Regions from separate parts of the Oceanobacillus sp. FSL K6-0251 genome, predicted to be linked through region 1. Evidence: riboswitches for the same ligand, from Rfam matches in the RefSeq annotation. Region 1 holds a riboswitch; each other region holds the start of a gene.
What was found. Region 1 has a riboswitch for S-adenosylmethionine ahead of metK (methionine adenosyltransferase). Riboswitches for the same ligand answer to the same signal wherever they lie in the genome.
Positions count from the first base shown of each region.

Region 2: another riboswitch for S-adenosylmethionine. It lies ahead of MKY45_RS11210 (carboxymuconolactone decarboxylase family protein); the one in region 1 lies ahead of metK (methionine adenosyltransferase).
Region 3: another riboswitch for S-adenosylmethionine. It lies ahead of MKY45_RS21020 (O-acetylhomoserine aminocarboxypropyltransferase/cysteine synthase family protein); the one in region 1 lies ahead of metK (methionine adenosyltransferase).
Region 4: another riboswitch for S-adenosylmethionine. It lies ahead of MKY45_RS21405 (iron-containing alcohol dehydrogenase family protein); the one in region 1 lies ahead of metK (methionine adenosyltransferase).

Region 1 is NZ_JBBORS010000001.1:3,385,715-3,390,796, reverse strand. It holds gene MKY45_RS16860 (ABC transporter substrate-binding protein) at 1-468, opposite strand, end outside; gene pckA (phosphoenolpyruvate carboxykinase (ATP)) at 668-2,254, opposite strand; SAM riboswitch class I at 2,438-2,543, shown strand; gene metK (methionine adenosyltransferase) at 2,712-3,911, shown strand; gene MKY45_RS16845 (gamma carbonic anhydrase) at 3,966-4,493, opposite strand; gene MKY45_RS16840 (hypothetical protein) at 4,997-5,082, shown strand, end outside.
Region 2 is NZ_JBBORS010000001.1:2,221,777-2,226,858, reverse strand. It holds gene MKY45_RS11215 (LLM class flavin-dependent oxidoreductase) at 1-662, opposite strand, end outside; gene MKY45_RS11210 (carboxymuconolactone decarboxylase family protein) at 708-1,226, opposite strand; SAM riboswitch class I at 1,620-1,730, opposite strand; gene MKY45_RS11205 (acyl-CoA carboxylase subunit beta) at 2,069-3,598, opposite strand; gene MKY45_RS11200 (enoyl-CoA hydratase) at 3,621-4,400, opposite strand; gene MKY45_RS11195 (acetyl-CoA carboxylase biotin carboxyl carrier protein subunit) at 4,422-4,631, opposite strand; gene MKY45_RS11190 (acetyl-CoA carboxylase biotin carboxylase subunit) at 4,633-5,082, opposite strand, start outside.
Region 3 is NZ_JBBORS010000001.1:4,300,324-4,305,405, forward strand. It holds gene rarD (EamA family transporter RarD) at 1-484, shown strand, start outside; SAM riboswitch class I at 681-779, shown strand; gene MKY45_RS21020 (O-acetylhomoserine aminocarboxypropyltransferase/cysteine synthase family protein) at 873-2,531, shown strand; gene MKY45_RS21025 (SGNH/GDSL hydrolase family protein) at 2,904-3,803, shown strand; gene MKY45_RS21030 (YpmS family protein) at 3,821-4,480, shown strand; gene MKY45_RS21035 (hypothetical protein) at 4,544-5,082, opposite strand, start outside.
Region 4 is NZ_JBBORS010000001.1:4,386,969-4,392,050, reverse strand. It holds gene MKY45_RS21415 (glutathione ABC transporter substrate-binding protein) at 1-146, opposite strand, end outside; gene MKY45_RS21410 (MetQ/NlpA family ABC transporter substrate-binding protein) at 203-1,018, opposite strand; gene MKY45_RS21405 (iron-containing alcohol dehydrogenase family protein) at 1,042-2,142, opposite strand; SAM riboswitch class I at 2,240-2,356, opposite strand; gene MKY45_RS21400 (hypothetical protein) at 2,609-2,824, shown strand; gene MKY45_RS21395 (YolD-like family protein) at 2,821-3,096, shown strand; gene MKY45_RS21390 (YibE/F family protein) at 3,173-3,955, opposite strand; gene MKY45_RS21385 (YibE/F family protein) at 3,952-5,064, opposite strand.

The DNA of each region.
Region 1 (5,082 bases):
GTTGATATCATGCTGCTTCAAAACATACTCTCCAACCATCTGGGGCATTCCGCCGACACGCTGGCCGAGAAAATGGCTGTCGCGTAAATCCTCCCAATTAAATTCTTCATCTGCATCCTTGGCTACTAAAAATGTGCCGTCTGTCTGAGTCAGCTGGGCAAAGTTCACGGCGTAATCCCTGGAATCCTGAGCATAGACATAGATAGATGTTTCTGAGCCGACCAGCGCAATATCTGCGCTGTCAGATAACAGTGCTGTCATTGTCGTATCGCCGCCCCATGTTGTTTGCAAATCAACCTCCAGTCCTTCTTCTTCGAAAAAGCCTTTTTCTAAAGCAACATATTGCGGTGCATAAAAAATAGATCGTGTGACTTCTGCAAGGTCTATCTGGGTCATTTTATTTTGATTACAGGCACTAATGAGAAGCAGAGAACAAATCAATAGAATGAAACAAGCAAGCTTTCTCATTTTCTTCTTCCTTCCTTTCTCAAAAAACTGTTCTTGAATATCTTCTATAAATATATGTTTCGCGGGATGATTGTGTGAACGCCTAGAATTTGGAGATTTTGTGAGGTGAAAAGGAAAGAGCAGCAAGAAAAAAGGGTAAATCCAAATTGGAGTTTACCCTTTTAACGCGTGAATATGCTATTTTGGAGAAGCTGTTTGATTATACTGGACGATACAGCGGACCAGCCTGTTGAATTGTTTCGCTGACTTCCGTGAATTTCTCGAAATTCATATGAAATTTTCCAGCTAATTTTTTAGCTTCCAATTCATAACTTTCCTTATCCGCCCAAGCATTTTTAGGAACAAGCACTTCATCAGGAACACCTGGAATGGATTTTGGAATAGCCAATCCGAAAATTTCATCTGTTGTTGTTTCCGCGTCATTTAACTCGCCGATTAAAGCGGAATGCACCATCGCACGCGTGTAGGATAATTTCATTCTCGTTCCCACACCGAACATGCCGCCGGTCCAGCCAGTATTAATCAGAAATACATTTGCATCAAATTTATCAATTTTTTCTCCGAGCATTTCTGCATAGACAGATGGATTTAATGGTAAAAACGGAGATCCGAAGCATGCTGAGAATGTAGCTACAGGCTTAGTTACACCACGTTCTGTACCAGCCAGTTTGCTCGTGTATCCGCTTAAGAAATGATACATTGCCTGCTCTTTTGTCAATTTACTGATTGGCGGCAAAGTACCGGAAGCATCTGCGGTCAGGAAAATAATTGTATTTGGATGTCCAGCCACACTTGGCTCTAAGCTGTTATCAATATTTTCTAATGGATAAGCTGCCCGTGTATTTTCTGTTAACGAAGTATCATCATAATCCGGGACGCGTGTATCTTCATCCAAGGCGACATTTTCCAGAACAGATCCGTAGCGGATCGCATCAAAGATTTGCGGTTCTTTTTCTGCGGATAAATTAATGCATTTTGCATAGCAGCCGCCTTCAATATTAAAGACACCCTCGTCACTCCAGCCATGCTCATCATCACCGATTAATCTTCTGTCAATGTCAGCTGAAAGTGTGGTCTTTCCAGTTCCGGATAACCCGAAAAATAAAGCAACATCGCCTTCATCTCCAACGTTAGAGGAGCAATGCATGGACAGAACATTTTGCTCAGGGAGCAGGAAATTAGCTACAGAGAAGATAGATTTTTTTATCTCTCCAGCATATTCTGTTCCGCCGATAAGCACAATGCGCTGTTCAAAGGAAATGAGAACAAAAGCCTCGGAGTTTGTACCGTCAACTTCCGGGTCTGCTTTAAAACCGGGAGCGGAGATTACTGTAAAATCAGCTTCATGTAATTGCTCCATGTCTTTTTCAACAGGAATAAATAATTGTCTTGCGAATAAATTATGCCAAGCGTATTCATTGATTACCTGAATAGGCAGTTTGTATTTTTCATCCGCACCCGCATAAGCTTGCAGGTGAAAAATTTCCTCTTGGTTATCTAGATAGGCAATCACTTTGCCCAGCAGCTGATTAAAGACTTCCTCTTCAATAGGCTGATTAACATTTCCCCAGTCTACCTTATCCGCTGACAAAGCATCTTTTACAATAAATTTATCTTTTGGAGAACGTCCCGTGTATTTTCCAGTGGTGGCACGGACCGCGCCAGTAGATGTTAATTTTGCTTCATCACGATGAATAATTTTTTCAATAAGCTGGCCAACAGAATAGTTGCTGTAAATATTAGTTAAAGTGAGCTCCTCCAGTATACTTCTCCGCAATATTTTCATAAAGCAATTATTCACTCCTTAATTAATGGTTTAGAATTGATTTTATCTTGAAATATGTTTATTAGTATAACACATTAAATATAATAGTCCATACTAATTTATGAAAAATTATTTTTTCTGTCACAAATGATAATAAGGTTGACAGGAGAGGCTTGTTTCGTTAATCTAAATATTGAACGGATACTCTTATTTGGAGATGGTGGAGGGACAGTCCCGATGAAGCCCAGCAACCTCACTTGAAGTGAAAGGTGCTAACCTGATGCAAGGATCATTCCTTGAACAATAAGAGCGAAAGGCCAATAAGTTTTCCTTTCCTCATATATTTTGAAGGAGAGGTTTTTTTGTTTTTAGGAGACTTTTTAAATATCCTCTAAAAAATGAAACCACATTGGGTGGAATGATAAATTTATATTGAAATAGAGTTCCGTAACATTATTGGAGAAGGGGAGTTAGCCTTATGGCTGCAAATCGTCGTTTATTTACTTCTGAGTCAGTTACTGAAGGGCATCCGGATAAGATGTCTGACCAAATTTCAGACGCTATTCTGGATGAGATTCTCTCGAAGGATCCGAATGCCAGAGTAGCTTGTGAAACTACGGTTACAACTGGAATTGTTTTAGTTGCCGGAGAGATTTCTACAAGTACATATGTAGATATTCCTGCAATTGTACGTGAAACAGTACAAGGAATTGGCTATACACGGGCAAAATATGGTTTTGATTCAGAAACATGTGCTGTATTGACTGCTATTGATGAGCAGTCTCCTGATATTGCCGGCGGTGTGGATGTTGCGCTGGAAGCAAGACAAGGACAAGAAAGCGAAGAAGAAATCGAGGCAATTGGTGCCGGTGACCAGGGATTAATGTTTGGTTATGCATGTAATGAAACTGAAGAGCTGATGCCTTTACCAATTTCTTTAGCACACCGTTTATCCAAAAGATTAGCAGATGTCCGGAAGGAAGAGATTATCGGCTATCTGCGTCCAGACGGGAAAACACAGGTAACCGTTGAATACGGTGAAGATAACCAGCCGCTGCGTGTAGATACGGTTGTCATTTCCGCGCAGCATCATCCGGATATTACGAATGAACAAATCGAAGCGGATATTATTAAACATGTTGTCGAAGCTGTTGTACCCGGTGAATTACTGGATGAAAAAACAAAGTACTATATTAACCCGACCGGGCGCTTTGTTTTAGGCGGTCCGCAAGGCGATGTCGGCTTGACCGGAAGAAAGATTATTGTAGACACTTATGGAGGCTATGCCAGACATGGCGGCGGCGCTTTTAGCGGTAAAGATGCAACGAAAGTGGATCGTTCTGCTGCATACGCGGCCCGTTATGTTGCTAAAAATATTGTTGCTGCAGGTCTTGCTGATTCTTGTGAGGTTCAGCTGGCTTATGCGATTGGCGTTGCACAGCCCGTTTCTATCTCAATCAATACGTTCGGTACAGGGGAAGTCAGTGAAGAGAGATTAGTGGAAGCAGTCCGGGAGCTTTTTGATTTGCGTCCGGCAGGTATTATCCGCATGCTTGATTTAAGAAGGCCAATCTTTAAAAACACAGCTGCTTACGGCCATTTCGGACGTACAGATATTACATTCCCATGGGAAAAAACAGATAAAGTCGAAGAATTAAAAGCGTTGACTGCAAAATAAAAAAACGTCAGGTGTTTGAAGATGCCTGACGTTTTTCTTTGGAATAGGATGGTTTTACTCATTTCCGCCCATGTTTGTTTCTTTTAAATAATATTGTCCTTTTTCCACATAGGATTTACGGATGCGGTCCATTTCTTGATAGTCTTTATCGGTTAATTCACGAACCACTTTAGCCGGCCTACCCATAGCTAATGTGCGGGGCGGTATTTTTTTGCCCGGCGGCACCAGACTTCCTGCGCCGACAAAAGCATGCTCCCCGATCTCTGCGCCATCTAAAATAATGGACCCCATGCCAATCAGCGCATGATGGCGTATAATTGCTGAATGCAAGGTGACTTGGTGTCCAACAGTGACATCATCTTCAAGAATTAACGGCATATCAGGACTTTGATGCAGCATAGAGAGATCCTGGACATTGGTACGCTTACCTATTTTTGTCGGTGCTACATCACCGCGAATCACCGTATGAAACCAAATACTTGCTTCTTCTTCAATCGTCACGTCTCCGTTGATTACTGCATTTTTGGCAATGAATGCGGCAGAATCAATAGACGGGGTTATTCCTTTATATGATTCAATCATTTGTATTCCTCCAACTCAGTCATATTGATTAAAGTATATCAAAGGAAATATTATCTGGAAAGGCAGTTCTAAATGAGTTGATTTTAGTACTGAATGAAGGAGAAAGACTTGTTATTCCTATCGTAATCTCCTAATTGTAGGCATATATTCTAAGTCATTTGTTTGATGTGGATAATAAGTTTGAATGTAGATTTATTTCTTTTTATCCTCTACAGATACGCATCTTTTTATGGTAGAATAAATAAGCTGGTTACTTAAGGATAGTAATAACATAAAGAGATAAACAGAAATGCTATTCTAAGTAATTTCCACGTTGTTGATTTGACAATGGGAGCAGTAACAGATGTTCCAGTCATAACTGGAATAAGTAATTGTATAAATCTGTTTTAATCTCGCTATGGATAATGGGACATCCATACAAACAGGCGGACTTTTACAGAGAGAGAAAGTTTTGCATGTGGCGCAGAGAACTGATTTATCGTTAAAAATGGGGTTGTACTTTCATGTTGATTCAAATTGTAATAGGGATTTTATTTTTTATCGGTGTCTATATACTGATAAGCGATGAGCAAAAATGGCTGCGTCTGAC
Region 2 (5,082 bases), 1.2 Mb from region 1:
GTACGCTGCGGAGAAGGTTCAACCAAATGCGGACCAGGTACATTGAAAAATTCACCTTCATGATTAATCAAACGAACCTTATCCGGCTGTGCAAATGTATCCTTTGTGCCATCATGAACAACAGCATTGTCATCCCAGCTGTGTTCCCAAAGTTTATAAACGACTTCGAGAAATTCATCTGCACGGTCATAGCGCTGTTCCTTAGGAAGACGGCTGGAAAGGCCAAGATTGACTGCCTCGCTTTCTAAATAAGAAGTCACCACATTCCAGGCAACTCTTCCATTCGTTAAATGATCCAGTGTAGATAGCTGCCTTGCGAGTGCGTATGGTTGTGCATATGTAGCAGAAATTGTTGGCGCAAAGCCGAGATTTTCAGTGACAGCCGCCATAGCAGAAATCGGAATCAATGGATCATGAGCCGGAAGCTGTACAGCATGCCGGACAGCTGCTTCATGACTATTTTCATATACACTGTAGGTTCCAAGCACATCAGCAATAAACATGGCATCAAATTTACCGCGTTCCAGGATTTTTGCTGTTTCTATCCAATATGACAGGTCATTATGTTTTGTCCCCTCGTCCTTTTCATGCTTCCATAATCCTGTCGAGTGAGGGGAAGGTGAATTTTGAATAAATCCATTCAGGTGAATTTGTTTTGTCATCGTTTCGATAAGCTCCTTTTCTCATAAATTTTCATCTTGACCGCTTCAATACGGGCAGCCTGTGGTATGTGCTGATGCCACCGCGATAAGCTCTTTCTCCTTTTCGGTCAATTTGCCTGCTTTGATAGATTTATGATCAAAAGCAGCAAATGCCTTGAATGTATCCGCATCAATGTCACCAAATTCGGTTAATCTATTAAAATAGGATGCTTTGTACAGCTCGTCTTTTTCCTCTTCATCAAACGCATTTAGCGCATTCACACCATGAGCAACCGCTGAACCAGCCTTTAGAGCTGTTGCAACAAAAATGGCCTCTGTTACTTCCTCTTTATCAGCGTTATTTTTTTTAGCATTCCCCACATGTAAATCAATGCAGTACGGGCACCCCGTAATGTGCGCTACGGCTACCGCAATTAATTCCTTTAATTTAACTGATAATTCACCCTCAGCTAATGCTTTATCGTTAAAAGCAAAAAAAGTTTGAAACGCTTCCGGTGCATATTCTTTTAATTCTGTTATCCGGTTAAAATAAGATTTTTGATATAAACTATCTGTTTTAGTCAATGAAATCTCTCCTCATACATTTAAAATTTTGGTTTGTCATACAGTGAAACTTCAATTAGTGAAGGTTTTTCGACGCACAACTCTTTATAATAGGACGGTTAATCGCAAAAGTTCTTCGATGGGACGAGTAATCGCAGTCCCAGTCCCAGTTTCAGCCCTAGGACATCGTGAACCTGGTCTGTTTCCTTTGCCCACTGATTTGTGCTGCGATAAAATCATACAAATTGTAAATCCATCTCGTTAATTTTCTTACAGCCACCATAATAATTAAACTTTACCTATCTAATTACTCGGTTTTAAGCCATGCTTGCCCCTTTGAAATTATTCCCTCCCTACCCTTGTTTAAAAATGAAAAAACCCCTTTTCCAGGAGAAGAGGGTTTCTTTACACACTGCCTCATCTCTCAAGTGAAAACTTGCTGGAATTAGCACCATTTTACTGCGTTTCCAGTAATGGTTGCTGCGGGATTATAGGACCAGTTCCTCCCCCGGCTCTTGATAAGGAATTACATTATTTAGTTTTTTAAGATTTCTTTATATGTTATCGAATTCAAAAAATATGTCAAGTGGAAATTTTAATTTAATGAAGCGTTTCTTGATCAAAATCTATTGATAATATTAGCAGATATCTTTTTGCTGTAAGCGGCGACTGGTTGTTTTATCACATGTAATTATATTTTCCTGCTATAGAGTACGATGCTAAATCGATTGAGCAGCTTTTTTCATCGTGTCCTTAAAATTCATCATTTAGTTTACATAATACAATTATGGTGAATTAATATTCTTTTGTTTTCAGTAAAAACGCTTAGACCACATTCTAGCCTAAGCGTTTCCATTATTTGTTTACACTGGGTAAACCCCATGTTTTCTCTCGGTAAATTGCTTTTTCTTATTCTGATAAATGATGAAACGTCTTGTCAGCTCGCTCCGAAGATGATCTGGATCAATGATATCATCAATAATCATTTCGGAAGCTAAGCGGTAAATATCAATGTTCTCTTTATAGGCGGCCTGCTTTTCTGCGATATATGCCTCCCTTTCTTCTTCTGGAAGCTGAGCGATTTTATTTGCTTCTACTGCATTCACTGCTGCTTCCGGTCCCATAACAGCAATCTGTGCATTTGGAAAGGCTAAACAGCAATCCGGATCGAAAGCCGGCCCTGACATCGCGTATAGACCAGCTCCATAAGCCTTTCGGACAATAACAGAAATTTTAGGTACCGTTACCTCACTCATTGCAAACAGCATTTTGGCTCCATGGCGAATAATTCCCTGCTTCTCCACTCTTGTTCCAATCATAAATCCTGGTACATCCGTTAAGAACAGCAGCGGAATTTCAAACGCATCACATAATTGGATAAATTTTGTTGCTTTATCTGCTGAATCCGTAAAAAGAACGCCTCCTTTTACACGTGGCTGATTAGCAATGATTCCTATACTTTGACCGTTGATACGGGCCAGCCCAGTAATTAATTCTGGAGCAAACCGCTTTTTTATTTCACAAAAACTGCCTTCATCAATTGTACGGTCAATCAGTTCATACATATCAAAAGCAGCATTTTGATTTTCTGGAATAATTTCGCTGATTGGCTTATCAAAGCTTTTTGGTTCTACAGATGCTGCTTTTTTTGGCTTCTCACGAAAATTAGCAGGAAAATACGTTAAGTACTTCTGTGCAAATTGAATCGCTTCTTCTTCGGTATCTACTAAAACATCGCCTACTCCTGAGGTTGTACAGTGCATCTTTGCTCCGCCCATTTCCTCTAAAGAAACCTTTTCGCCAATGACCTTTTCAGCCATTCGCGGTGAACCTAAATACATCGATGCGTTCCCATCAACCATGACAACGATATCACAAAAGGCCGGAATATAGGCACCGCCGGCAGCGGATGGACCAAACAATAAGCAGATTTGCGGCACTCTTCCTGACAGCTTAATTTGATTATAGAAAATACGTCCCGCTCCTCTTCTTCCCGGGAACATATCTATTTGATCTGTAATTCGGGCACCGGCAGAGTCTACCAGATAAACCATGGGCACCTCCAGCCTCTCAGCCGTCTCTTGAATACGTAAAATTTTCTCCACCGTCCGCTGTCCCCAGCTTCCTGCTTTGACGGTCGAATCATTTGCCATCGCACAAACTGTCTGACCGTTTATTTTTCCTGTTACTGTAACCACGCCGTCTGCCGGCAGGTCTTCATCCATCGCATTGGCAAATAAACCATCCTCAAGTGTCTCATGAGAATCAAAAAGAAGCTGGATTCTTTCTCTAGCAAAAAGCTTGCCCTTTTCAGCATTGCTGTCGTGATACTTTTGTTTTCCTCCCTTTTTTATTTTTTCTATACGCTCCTTAAGTTCTTGATTCACAGGCATATAAGCATTCTCCTTTCCGGCTTTAACTTCCATGGTAATCAGGCTTTCTTTTCTCTTGAAATGCAAGCAATCCTTCTTTTCTGTCCTTTGTCGGTATTAGTTTTACATAAGCTGCATGTTCCAATTGAACCGCTTCATCTATCGAAAGATCCATTCCTTGATTAATCGCTTGTTTAGCCTGCTTCATAGCAATCGGTCCATTTTGGCTTATTTTCCGGGCAATACTTATTGCTTCGTCTTGTAAAAAAGAAGTGGCGACTGACCGCTCAATCAGTCCAATGGCTAATGCATCCTCTGCTGAAATTGTTTTGGCAGTATAAATAAGCAGTTTCGCCTGGCCGATTCCAATTAATCTTGGCAAACGCTGTGTCCCGCCGGCTCCGGGTATAATCGCCAGAGAGGTTTCCGTCAACCCCAGCTTTACATGATTGGCCGCAATGCGCAGGTCACAGGCTAAAGCGATTTCCAGTCCACCTCCAAAGGCGACGCCATTAATAGCAGCAATTACAGGAACCTCTATTTTTTCTATGGAATCGGCAAGTCTGCTAATTTTCTGTACAGCAGCAACAACTTCCTCCTCATTCATTGCCTTTCGTTCTTTTAAATCTGCTCCGGCACAGAAAGCTTTTTCTCCGCTGGCTGTAATAATCACACAGCGTATAGCACGATCCGTACTGATTTTTTGAATACAATTCTCTAACTCTGTTAGTAACGCGAAAGATAATGCATTGGCTGCTTCCGGCCGATTTAATGTGATAACAGCGATATGATTATCCACTGTTTCTACGTTTACAAGTTGCATAGGCGTTCACTCCAAACTGATTTAGTCAACGATTGCAATCGTATCTCCTTCATTAACAAAATCTCCTTCTTGCACCTTCCATTCCTTCAAAATCCCTTTTCCCTCTGAAGCAATCGGAATTTCCATTTTCATTGACTCTAGAATAACGACATCCTGCCCTTCTTCCACAGCCTCTCCCTGTTGCACTGTAATCTTCCACACATTTCCTGCCATCGATGCTTTAATCTCCATCTTAATTCCCTCCTGTAGTTGGTTGATAATATTTATCTAAAAAGTTTGTTGGTGTATTTCCTTTTTTAAATGCCTCATAGGTGATAATTTCCTGAAGCATCGGTATATTGGTTTTTATCCCTTCTATTTTGAATCGACCAAGCGCTTTTTCCAGCTTATTCCTCGCTTCTGCCCGGTTTTCCCCAAAAACGATCAGTTTTGCAATCATTGGATCATAAAAAGGAGTTACCATATCTCCGGATGCAACAGCACATTCATTACGGACACCTTCTCCTTCAGGCAGTTCCAGTGCTGTGATTTTTCCGGGCGATGGAAAGAATCGAATGGGATCTTCTGCATAAACTCTTATTTCTATCGCATGCCCGTTTCGGGTGATTTCTTCCTGTGTAAAAGACAGTGCCTGCTGATTGGCAATACGAATCTGTTCTTTGACAATATCAATCCCTGTTAT
Region 3 (5,082 bases), 910 kb from region 1:
CGTACTTTATTTAACACTGAGCTATGGTGTGTTCCCTTGGATTTCGCTGTTATTGGCCATCACCTTTGGCTTTTATGGATTGATTAAAAAAACACTCCATCTGCATGCAATGTATGGACTTACTATTGAAACACTTGTAGTGGCTCCGATTGCTCTATTGTATTTACTATTTGTTCCGTCAGAAGGATCTTTTACTTTTTCTCCTTTGTTTACATCGGACAATCTTTTACTTATAGGCGCGGGGGGTGTTACAGCAATACCTTTACTGCTGTTTGCTGCAGGGGCCAAACGGATTCCATTGGCAATGGTTGGCTTTTTACAATATGTGGCACCGACAATTATGTTCTTTCTGGGGGTATTTCTATATAATGAAACCTTTACGGTACATCATATGATTACCTTTGCTTTGATTTGGGCTGCACTTATTATCTATATGGCCAGTATTTACCGGGATGCACCGCGGAGAAAAAGAAGAAAGGCATAGTTTTCAGCCAGTAACGGCCCGGTTCGTCCAAAGGCCTTTAGGTCATACTTTTGTGATAATTCCTTCAGTAAGGATGAAAGAAATCCCCGCTGAAGGAAGATTCACTTTATTTCATCTATTAATCCCTAGTAAAACACTTGACTTTTAACCTGTAAAACTATATACTCGCAAGTAATTTCAAAATATTTAGCAGAATCTCTTATGAAGAGCGGCGGAGGGAATAGGCCCTGTGAAGCCCGGCAACTTGAACATTCAGGTGCTCCATCCTACAGATATATCATCTGAAAGATAAGAGAGGGTTCTAAGTCAGTTATCAGAGCTCTCTTCATTATAGAAGAGAGCTTTTTTCAGGTAAAAGAGTGTTTTCAATAAAAAGGGAGGAAATACAATGTCAAACTATCCAGTACAGCAAGACGAAACGATTTTGTTACACGGGGGGCAGGTTCCAGACCCGACAACCGGAGCACGTGCTGTTCCAATCTATCAAACAACCTCTTATGTTTTTCGTGATACAGAGCATGCACAAAACTTATTTGGATTAGCAGAGCCAGGTAATATCTATACTCGAATTATGAATCCGACGGTAGATACATTTGAGCAGCGGATTGCACAATTAGAAGACGGAGTCGGTGCTTTAGGTCTAGCTTCCGGGATGGCAGCTATTACGATGGCGATTTTAAATATCACCCGTGCCGGTGATGAGATTATCGCGGACAGCAATCTATATGGCGGGACGTATAACTTATTTGCCAACACGCTCCCCCGTTATGGAATCAATGTAAAATTTGTAGATGGAACTGACCCGGATGCTATTGAGGCTGCAATTACAGATAAAACAAAAGCAATTTTTGGAGAAATCATCACTAATCCAAGTTTATATGTTTTTGATGTCGAAACGGTGGCTGATATTGCTCATAATCATCGCATTCCTTTAATTATTGATAATACATTTGCCCCTTATTTTGCCAAGCCGTTAACCTGGGGTGCGGATATTGTGGTTCACTCCGCCACGAAATGGATTGGCGGACACGGCACAACCATCGGCGGTGTCGTTGTCGACAGCGGCAGATTTGATTGGAATAATGATAAATTCCCTGATTTTATCGAGCCGGATGAGAGCTATAATGGCTTAAAATATGCGGATTTAGGTCCTGCTGCATTCATTACCAAGCTGCGCGTCCAATTATTACGTGACATCGGACCTGCGCTTAGTCCGCAAAATGCCTTTTTATTACTGCAAGGCCTGGAAACTTTACACTTACGCATCAGGAAGCATAGCGAAAATGCAGAAAAAATAGCAGCTTACCTGGAAAATCACCCTGCTGTAGAATGGATCAACTACCCGGGGCTGGAATCACATCCCTCCCATCAGCTTGCTAAAAAATACTTAAAGGGCGGTTTTGGGTCAGTTATTACATTTGGTATTGAAGGCGGACGAGAAGCAGGCCGTACTCTAATCGATAATGTGCAGCTCTGGTCTCATGTCGCCAATGTGGGGGATGCCAAATCGCTTATTATCCACCCTGCTTCTACAACCCATCAGCAATTGACAGATGAGGACTTGGCAAAAAGCGGTACAACGGAAGAATTGGTCCGTTTATCCATTGGTTTAGAGTCATTTGACGATATTGTAGCTGACTTGGATCAGGCCATTGATAAAGCAACAGGAAAATCACAGGGCAATCAAAAATCAGCCGAGGAAATAGCAGTGCAAAATTTACTTCAATCCCCATTTGACCGCAGCGAAGGTGTCCGCAAAAAGCGGATTATTACTGTCGGCATCGCGGACGAAGAAATTGTTCCTCTCTATAAATTAGGCTATGAGGTAATTCCTGCGGCAGATATCGATGAAGTGACAACAGATATATTAACAGGAGCTGATGCAATATGGCTGCAGGAAGGTAAACAGACACCAGAAGAAAACGCAGCTTATCAGGGCACGATTTTATTCACAGCTTCTGCTCCTGAAGTATCATCTGAAGTGTTTATTCTTTCGACCGTTCAGCCGGCGCAATTTGCTCTTGAATTACGCAGCTCCGGACGTTAAATACAAAAACAACATCCTTCCCCGCCTTTCTTTTATAGAACATTTCCATGTTTTATTGTTAAGAAAGGCGGGTAATTTTATCATGGAGAAAAACAACACTCCCACTGATTGATGTTTCGTTTTATGTTATACTATAATGTGGTTACGTCTTCTAGCTTAAAAATTAGAAGGCGTTTTTCATTTAATCTGTTTAGTATTGATTATCCTTGATTAAAATAAGACTATAAGAAGACGCATATATTCTATGAAACTTTACCAATCCATTTTGCAAATACACATATAACAAATTTAATTTCCTTTTCGTATTCTTAGGTAATTTTATTTGTTCCAACATAAACTAGAAGAAAAGAACACGTAGGTGTGATGATGAAAATGACGAAAAAGAAATGGTTTATTCTCATTAGCTCCACTCTGATTACCGCTATTGCTGTTTTTGCAATTTTACAGCTGCCCTATTTTCAATTAAACTCGGAACAACGGGAAAAAGAAGAAGCATTAAGAGAACAAATTACGCCTGAAGAAACAGAAAATGAGGAAGAAACACCCGAAGAGAGCGAAGAGGTTATGGGGGACGTTGAAGAGCAGGAAAATACTCCAATCGCTGTCGACGAAGATTTAGAAAATACATTTGAATTTGCTTCGGAGGAAGATGTAGATATTGTGGCACTCGGAGACTCCCTGACGCAAGGGGTAGGGGACGATACAGATCAGGGAGGGTATGTCGGGATATTAGACAGAACACTCCAGGTTCTTGATACCAACGTTCATTTTCAAAATTTCGGAAAGCGCGGAAACCGAACGGACCAGCTGCTTCACCGTCTGGAGGAAGAACCTGCATTAGCTGAGGCTTTAGAAGAAGCAGATATGATTATCATAACCATCGGTGCGAATGATATTATGCAAGTACTGAAGGAAAATATCATGGATTTAGAGATCAGCTATTTCAATGAAGAACAAACATCCTATGAAGAACGATTACATGAGATATTTGATACGATCCGTTCCCTTAATGAGGATGCTTCTATTTATCTATTAGGTATATTTAATCCTTTTAAAAATTATTTTGAGGATATCCCGGAATTGGATCAAATCGTTCTGAATTGGAATGATATCGGAAGAGAAATTGTCAGCGAAAATGAAAACAGCACTTTTGTTCCAATTGATGATTTATTTGATGACGATGCTGCAGACTTATTTGCAGAAGATAATTTCCACCCTAATTATGACGGATATTATTTAATGGCTGAACGTATTCTGGAATATTTTAATTAAGTTGGGATGAAAACATAATGAGAATAAAGAACAGACAAATAAAAATCAATAATAAATGGAGGGCCGGGTTTTTCGGTCTCCTCATCTTTAACGGCCTTATCCTGCTGGTTCTGCTGGTACTTATTTTTTGGCCGGTTTCCAATAATGCATTCCCTCCAAATACCATGATAGACGAGCAGGAAAGCTCTGAGTTTTATATTCAGACAACCAAGCAAAACTTAAATAATCTAGTCAATGCTTATATTGAAAAATTACTGGAGGGAACAGAGCATCATTACCGTATTTTGCTTGAAGATGATGTGCATCTGATGGGAGAACTGCCTGTTTTCTCCTCTACGGTGCCTTTATCCGTCCGTTTTGAACCGATTGAACAGGCAAATGGGGACCTTATCCTACAGCAAAAGTCGATATCCGTTGGACTGTTAGAGCTGCCGAACAAAAAAATCATGGAATATATGGATCGCTTTTTGCCAATGCCTGAATGGGTAACTATTGATCCAGACAGCCAGGAAATTTATGTAGCTGTTACTGATATGGAATTACAGGGGAATTTCGATGTTGCTGTACACCATATGGACTTAGAAGCAAATAATATTACCATGAAACTTGTCGTCCCTTATGAAACTCTTGGCATTCAAGATGTCAGCATGGACGCGATGCAGGACTTGTTTGAATGAAACCCAAAAAAGCACAGCGCCTCCAGTGAGACGCTGTGCTTTTTAGATGCCTTATCATGACATTTATAAATTAGAAATATAAGATAATGATGGCTGTTCTGTCAGTGATAACGAATCTATGTCTTTATAATGTAATAATACCCCTTCATAGATAAGCTTTAAATTAGGAGCACTCCGAATATCCTCTGGTGTTGTAAAATAAGGATCTTTTGTCAGCGGAAGGCTCGTTACATTTTGTAAAATGGTTGCCACAAACTGTGAGCAAAAAAAGGCTGTCTGCCGTGTAATTTTTATTTTCATCATAACCCCGAACAGACCGATAAAATTATAACGGTATTTCTCTTTATCAATCTCTATATGCTGAATAAAGGTTTTAATATATTCATATTCTTTTTCAGTGACTTTAAGCTCGTAAATTTCACACCTGGACTGATTTAAGTACGGCGAGAAAATATCCTCCTTCACAAAGCCGCCGATAAATGGGTTATTAGGCTGTTTTCTCCCAAAGCTATAAACTTCTGTTAATTCTCTATCTAAAGCTATAGAAACATGGTTTAAAGGCTCATGGGTATACAGATGAATTAATCGTGACAGATAGCTTC
Region 4 (5,082 bases), 1.0 Mb from region 1:
ATAATTAAATCGCCGCCCTGCGATCCTCCCTCTGTCGTATTGCTGTCAGAGGATGCATTGTCATCTGGTTCACTGGCACAGGCGGCAAGTATCAGGCTGAACAGAGCAATAAATGCAAGTACATATATCTTTTTCTGTATTCTCATGATGCTGTTTTCTCCTTTAAGTATAGTAGTCTGGTATATTACCTGAAAATATGGATTTACCAGCCTGGAACAACAGAGCCGTCAAAGTTTTCTTCAATAAATTCTTTCACTTCGTCTGTATGGTAAATATCAATAAACTGCTGAACAACGTCATCATCTTGGTTTTCTGTACGAGCTGCAATCAAGTTAACGAATGTAGAATCCTGCTCGATAAAGAGCGAATCATCATTGGGTGAAAGCCCTGCTTCAATTGCAAAGTTTGAATTGATTGCTGCTGCATCAACTTCGCCAAGCTGTCTTGGAATTTGTGCAGAGTCTAATTCCAGTAATTCAAGGTCTTTCGGATTGTCAATTACATCATTTACGGTTGCATTTACACCCAAGCCTTCTTCTAATGTGATAAGACCAGCTTGTTCAAATAATAATAAAGCACGTCCGCTGTTTGTAGGGTCGCCAGGGAGCCCTAATGTTGCGCCATCAGGAAGGTCCTCCAGAGAATCAACCGATTCGGAATAAACTCCCATCGGGAAAGTAACGGTATCTGCTACCTTCACTATATCCAAGCCTCTTTCTTCCACCATGCTGTCCATAAAAGGCTCTGTCTGGAAGCTGCTGATGTCAATTTCACCTTCATCCAGTGAAACGTTTGGCATCACATAATCACTAAAAACCACAGTTTCAATTTCTAAATCGTCTTCTGCTGCAATTTCAGCTATTTTTTCAACAATTTCTTCATGTGGACCAGCTGTTACACCTACTGTCAATACGCCGTCTTCAAGTAAATCTGAACCGCTCTCTTCCTCATCTCCTCCGCAAGCAGCGAGGAAAACGAATAATAAAGCTGTAATAAGAAGTAAATATTTCTTTTTCATGATGATTTTCCTACTTTCTTTTTTTATTTAGTAACACTCTCAAGTTGTAAAAATGCGTCGATAACGGTATTTGCATTAATTTCTTCTTTCATCAAATGAATGGATTCTTCTTCCCGTGTCACTTTTTTCGCAATGGTTTCCAGCAGCTCCTGATCATCCGTATGTATGGAGAAGTCTGCTAATTTTGTCGGGAAGCCCCATGTATCATAGTAAGCTAATAGCTTCGTAAGCTCGTTTTTATCCTGTTCGATAGCAAGCTGAGCTAAAATGCCGTAGGATACAATTTCCCCGTGAAGTGAATCGGCAATCTGCGGGGCAGCAGTTAACCCATTATGAATGGAATGCGCACCTGCAATTCGTCCAGCTTTTCCGCCGAAGCCGCCAACCATACCGCCTGTTGCGATAATTGCTTCGATAACACGAATAAGAGCATCAGTGACTTGGTTACTCTCACAAGCTTGGATTGCTGCTTCACTGTCATCCAGCAAAATATCCTTGCAGGCACGAGCGGCGAATTGAGATATTTGCAGCCAGACTGGAAGCGTGCCTTCAGGGTAGAAGGCTTCAACTAGAGAGCGAGCTTCATAGAATTTGGCTAACGTATCGCCAATGCCTGCTTTTAAGTATTTTACAGGAGCTTCTGCAATAATTGCTGGTTCTACCACTACGAGTGTATTAGATTCAGGAAACTCAGTGTAATGAGAATGAGCACCATCTTCCTGATAAAAGACGCTTAATGGCGTCCAAGCTGCGCAGGTGGCGGCAATCGTTGGGATTAAGATACTTTTTATTTGCGCATTGGCAGCCGCTGCTTTGGCAATATCCAGAGCTGTTCCCCCGCCGATGCCGATGACAGCATCTATTTGCTGTTCTTCATAAATCGAGGCCAGTCTGTCAGTTCGTTCCACGGTGCAATGCCCATCTGCAGTATGTATATCTTTTTCCTCTATTTGATCCAGCAATGCAGAAGGAAGATATGGTTTTGCTTTTTCCCAAGCAGTACGCCCGGCAACTACAGCAATCCGCTTCACCCGCAAGTCATTCAGATTTTCTATCAGGTATTCCAGAGAACCTTCACCGATTTGATAATGGCTGGGCGATCCCTTTACAGTAACTGTTTGCATGGTAAGATAACCCCTTTTACATGTGTTTAAATGCTACATAAAAAACCTCTCTATTTTGTTCTAGAGAGGTTGAATAAGTTCATTTACGAAACGTCCTCTCTTATTTTCCAAAGCACATTATGCACTTTGCAGGATTTAGCACCTTTTTTAGAACGAGTTCTAGAAAGGTTGCCGGGCTTCATCGGGCCAGTCCCTCCGCCACTCTCAATAAGAGTTCTTATGTAACTGTGGATACATTTTAATATGAAATATGAGAAAAGTCAAATATAGCTTGATGCAAGGGAGCTGGCGGGCTAATTATGTTAATCAGCACCATTTTTGGTCCCAAAATCCAAATACTTGAACGGATTATCGCTCGTTTCTTTTAAAACACATTCATCCATTTATTTCATGTTTACTCTTTCTTATTTTTTGATATAATAAGAACAAATGTTCAGAACAAAAGTTCTTATTTGGAGGAATAAATATGATTGGATTACTTCATCATTCTCTGGATAAAAAGGAAAAAATCATGATCTATTATATCGACCGCCATAACAATGTAACGCAGCGTGTTATTCGCGTCGTAGGTATAGATGATAAAAGGATTCTTGCTTATTGTTACTATAAAAAACAGGTGCGCAGCTTTAAGATAGAAAATATTTTATCCATAGGGTGTGTAAAAAGGAGCGTCGGGGCTTGAATATTGGTGTACAGGAAGAAAGGAATACGAAAGAAAAAACAATGTTAAATGAGCGGCAACGGAAGCAGAATTGCTTTCAATTAATTATCGCACATAAAGATAATTTGCTTATTGAAGTGAAATGCTATCAGGATTGTCATGTTCATCATATAAAAGGATATATAGACAGCATTAACTATCAAGACGAGCACATAGCTATAGTTGATAAGCTGGGTCAAAAGGATTTTACAATCATTAAGTTTAATGATGTAATGGACGTTTTTATATTGTAGATAAAAACCCGAATGTATTCCAAGCGGAATCATTCGGGCTTATTTCTAAACATAAACAGCGTAAGGCTGCTTTTACCTATTTCTGCTCATCCAACGCGATGTCCTTTTTCTGCTTCTTCAAATAATATGCACTCATCAGAGAAGCAATCGGAATAACCAGAGCGATGCCAAGGCCCGAAATAAGGATTCCAAGCATTTCATCATTGAACACTTTGGCATTTATAATTTGGCCAAGAGAGTAATCTAAATCCTTAAACCAGATTAGCAGCCCCATATACCCTCCGAAAAAGGCGAAGAATAGCGTGTTTGTGCTTGTACCTAGAATATCACGGCCAATACGAATGCCGGCGAAGAATAGATTCTTTCTGGAAATTTCCGGATTCTGGTCGTGGATTTCACGCATCGGAGAGGTGATTGAAATGGCAGTATCTACAATCGCCCCAATCGTGCTCATAATAATCACAGCTGTAGCAATTTGAATGAAATTTAATCCAATATGCACATTGAAAGCTGTGATTTCTCCAGATTCTTCTTCCCCAAGTCCATAAATCATGGATTGTTCGGTTAAAATAATAATGAAAAAGATTAAAATAACCATTGTTGCAATCGTAGATAAGAAAGCAAGCATCGTTTTATTATTTACCCGGTTGATGAAGAACAAGCTGACAGCACTGATGAAACCACATGCAATAAGCGTAATAATAATTGGATTCCCGGACGGGTCATTCATGACGAATACAGCCATAAGCACAATGATAAAATTGATAAAGAGGGCAATAAAAGAGCGTACGCCCTTCATACCGCCGACCCAAGCCATTAATGCAAATAATATGATTGCCAGTAATACAAGTACATTCATAATTTCGCCTGCTTTCTCCGGATAAAGAAAATGGAAATATAGATGGCAATCGGAATGGTCAATACAATCCCAATTCCGCCGACTAAAGCACGTGTTAATTCAAGGGAAAGGTTCATTGATATGGTAAAGCCGAACGGTGCTGCATTTTTAAAATAGATTAACAGCATGGGAAGGGACCCGCTGACATAGGCAAAAAATAAAATATTGGTCATGGTGCCCATGATATCTTTCCCGACTTCGTAACCTGCTTTTTTTAATGTTTTTAAATCAATCCGGTTATTTTTCTCATACATTTCAAACATGGAAGCTGATAATGTAATGGCTACATCCATTACAGCTCCTAAGGAACCGATTAGTAACCCTGCCATAAAGATGGTTTCCGGGTTCCTGGTTAAAAAGGCCATTTCTTCATAGCGCAGTCCTTGTTCGCCAGTGAAATGCAGTGCTGCATAAGCAATCATCAATGAAATTACGGTCCCTATTAATGTAGCTAAAATAGCTGTATAGGTTTTTTCGTTAAATCCTGTCGCCATCAATAAGGAGAGAACGGTGAAAATAATAATACTGATTGCAGTAATAACAGAAAGACTGATGCTTGGATTCTGTATATAAATATCTAATGCAAATGACAAAATAGCTGCATTGACAAACAAACTCAGTGCGGATAGAGCACCTCTGGATTTTCCGACTGCTAATAAAATAATCAGGAATATCCATGCGACAAACACGAAATATTTGTCCCGTTTAATATCCCCTGTTGCTTCTCCGTCTTGAGCAAGAAAGATTTCATCGCCTGCAGATAACTCATAGTCCAATGCCAGGGACTGGACATATTCATTATCAAATTCAGTTATTTCTCCTTTATCTGAACCATTTTTTACTTCTCCAACGATATGCTGGGTGACTTTTTCATCTTGATTGCCATGCTCATCTGGCTGATCTTCTCTATTTATTTCTTGAACATCGGTAATGTGAACAATCGTTCTATCATATAAATCATAATTGTTATTGATAAATATCATCGATGCGATAAAACCGATTAGTAATAGACAGACGGTAATATATTCGGTCCTGGTCCGATTTTTTAACCATGCCTTCAATATAATCACTCCAAAAATAGGATTGTC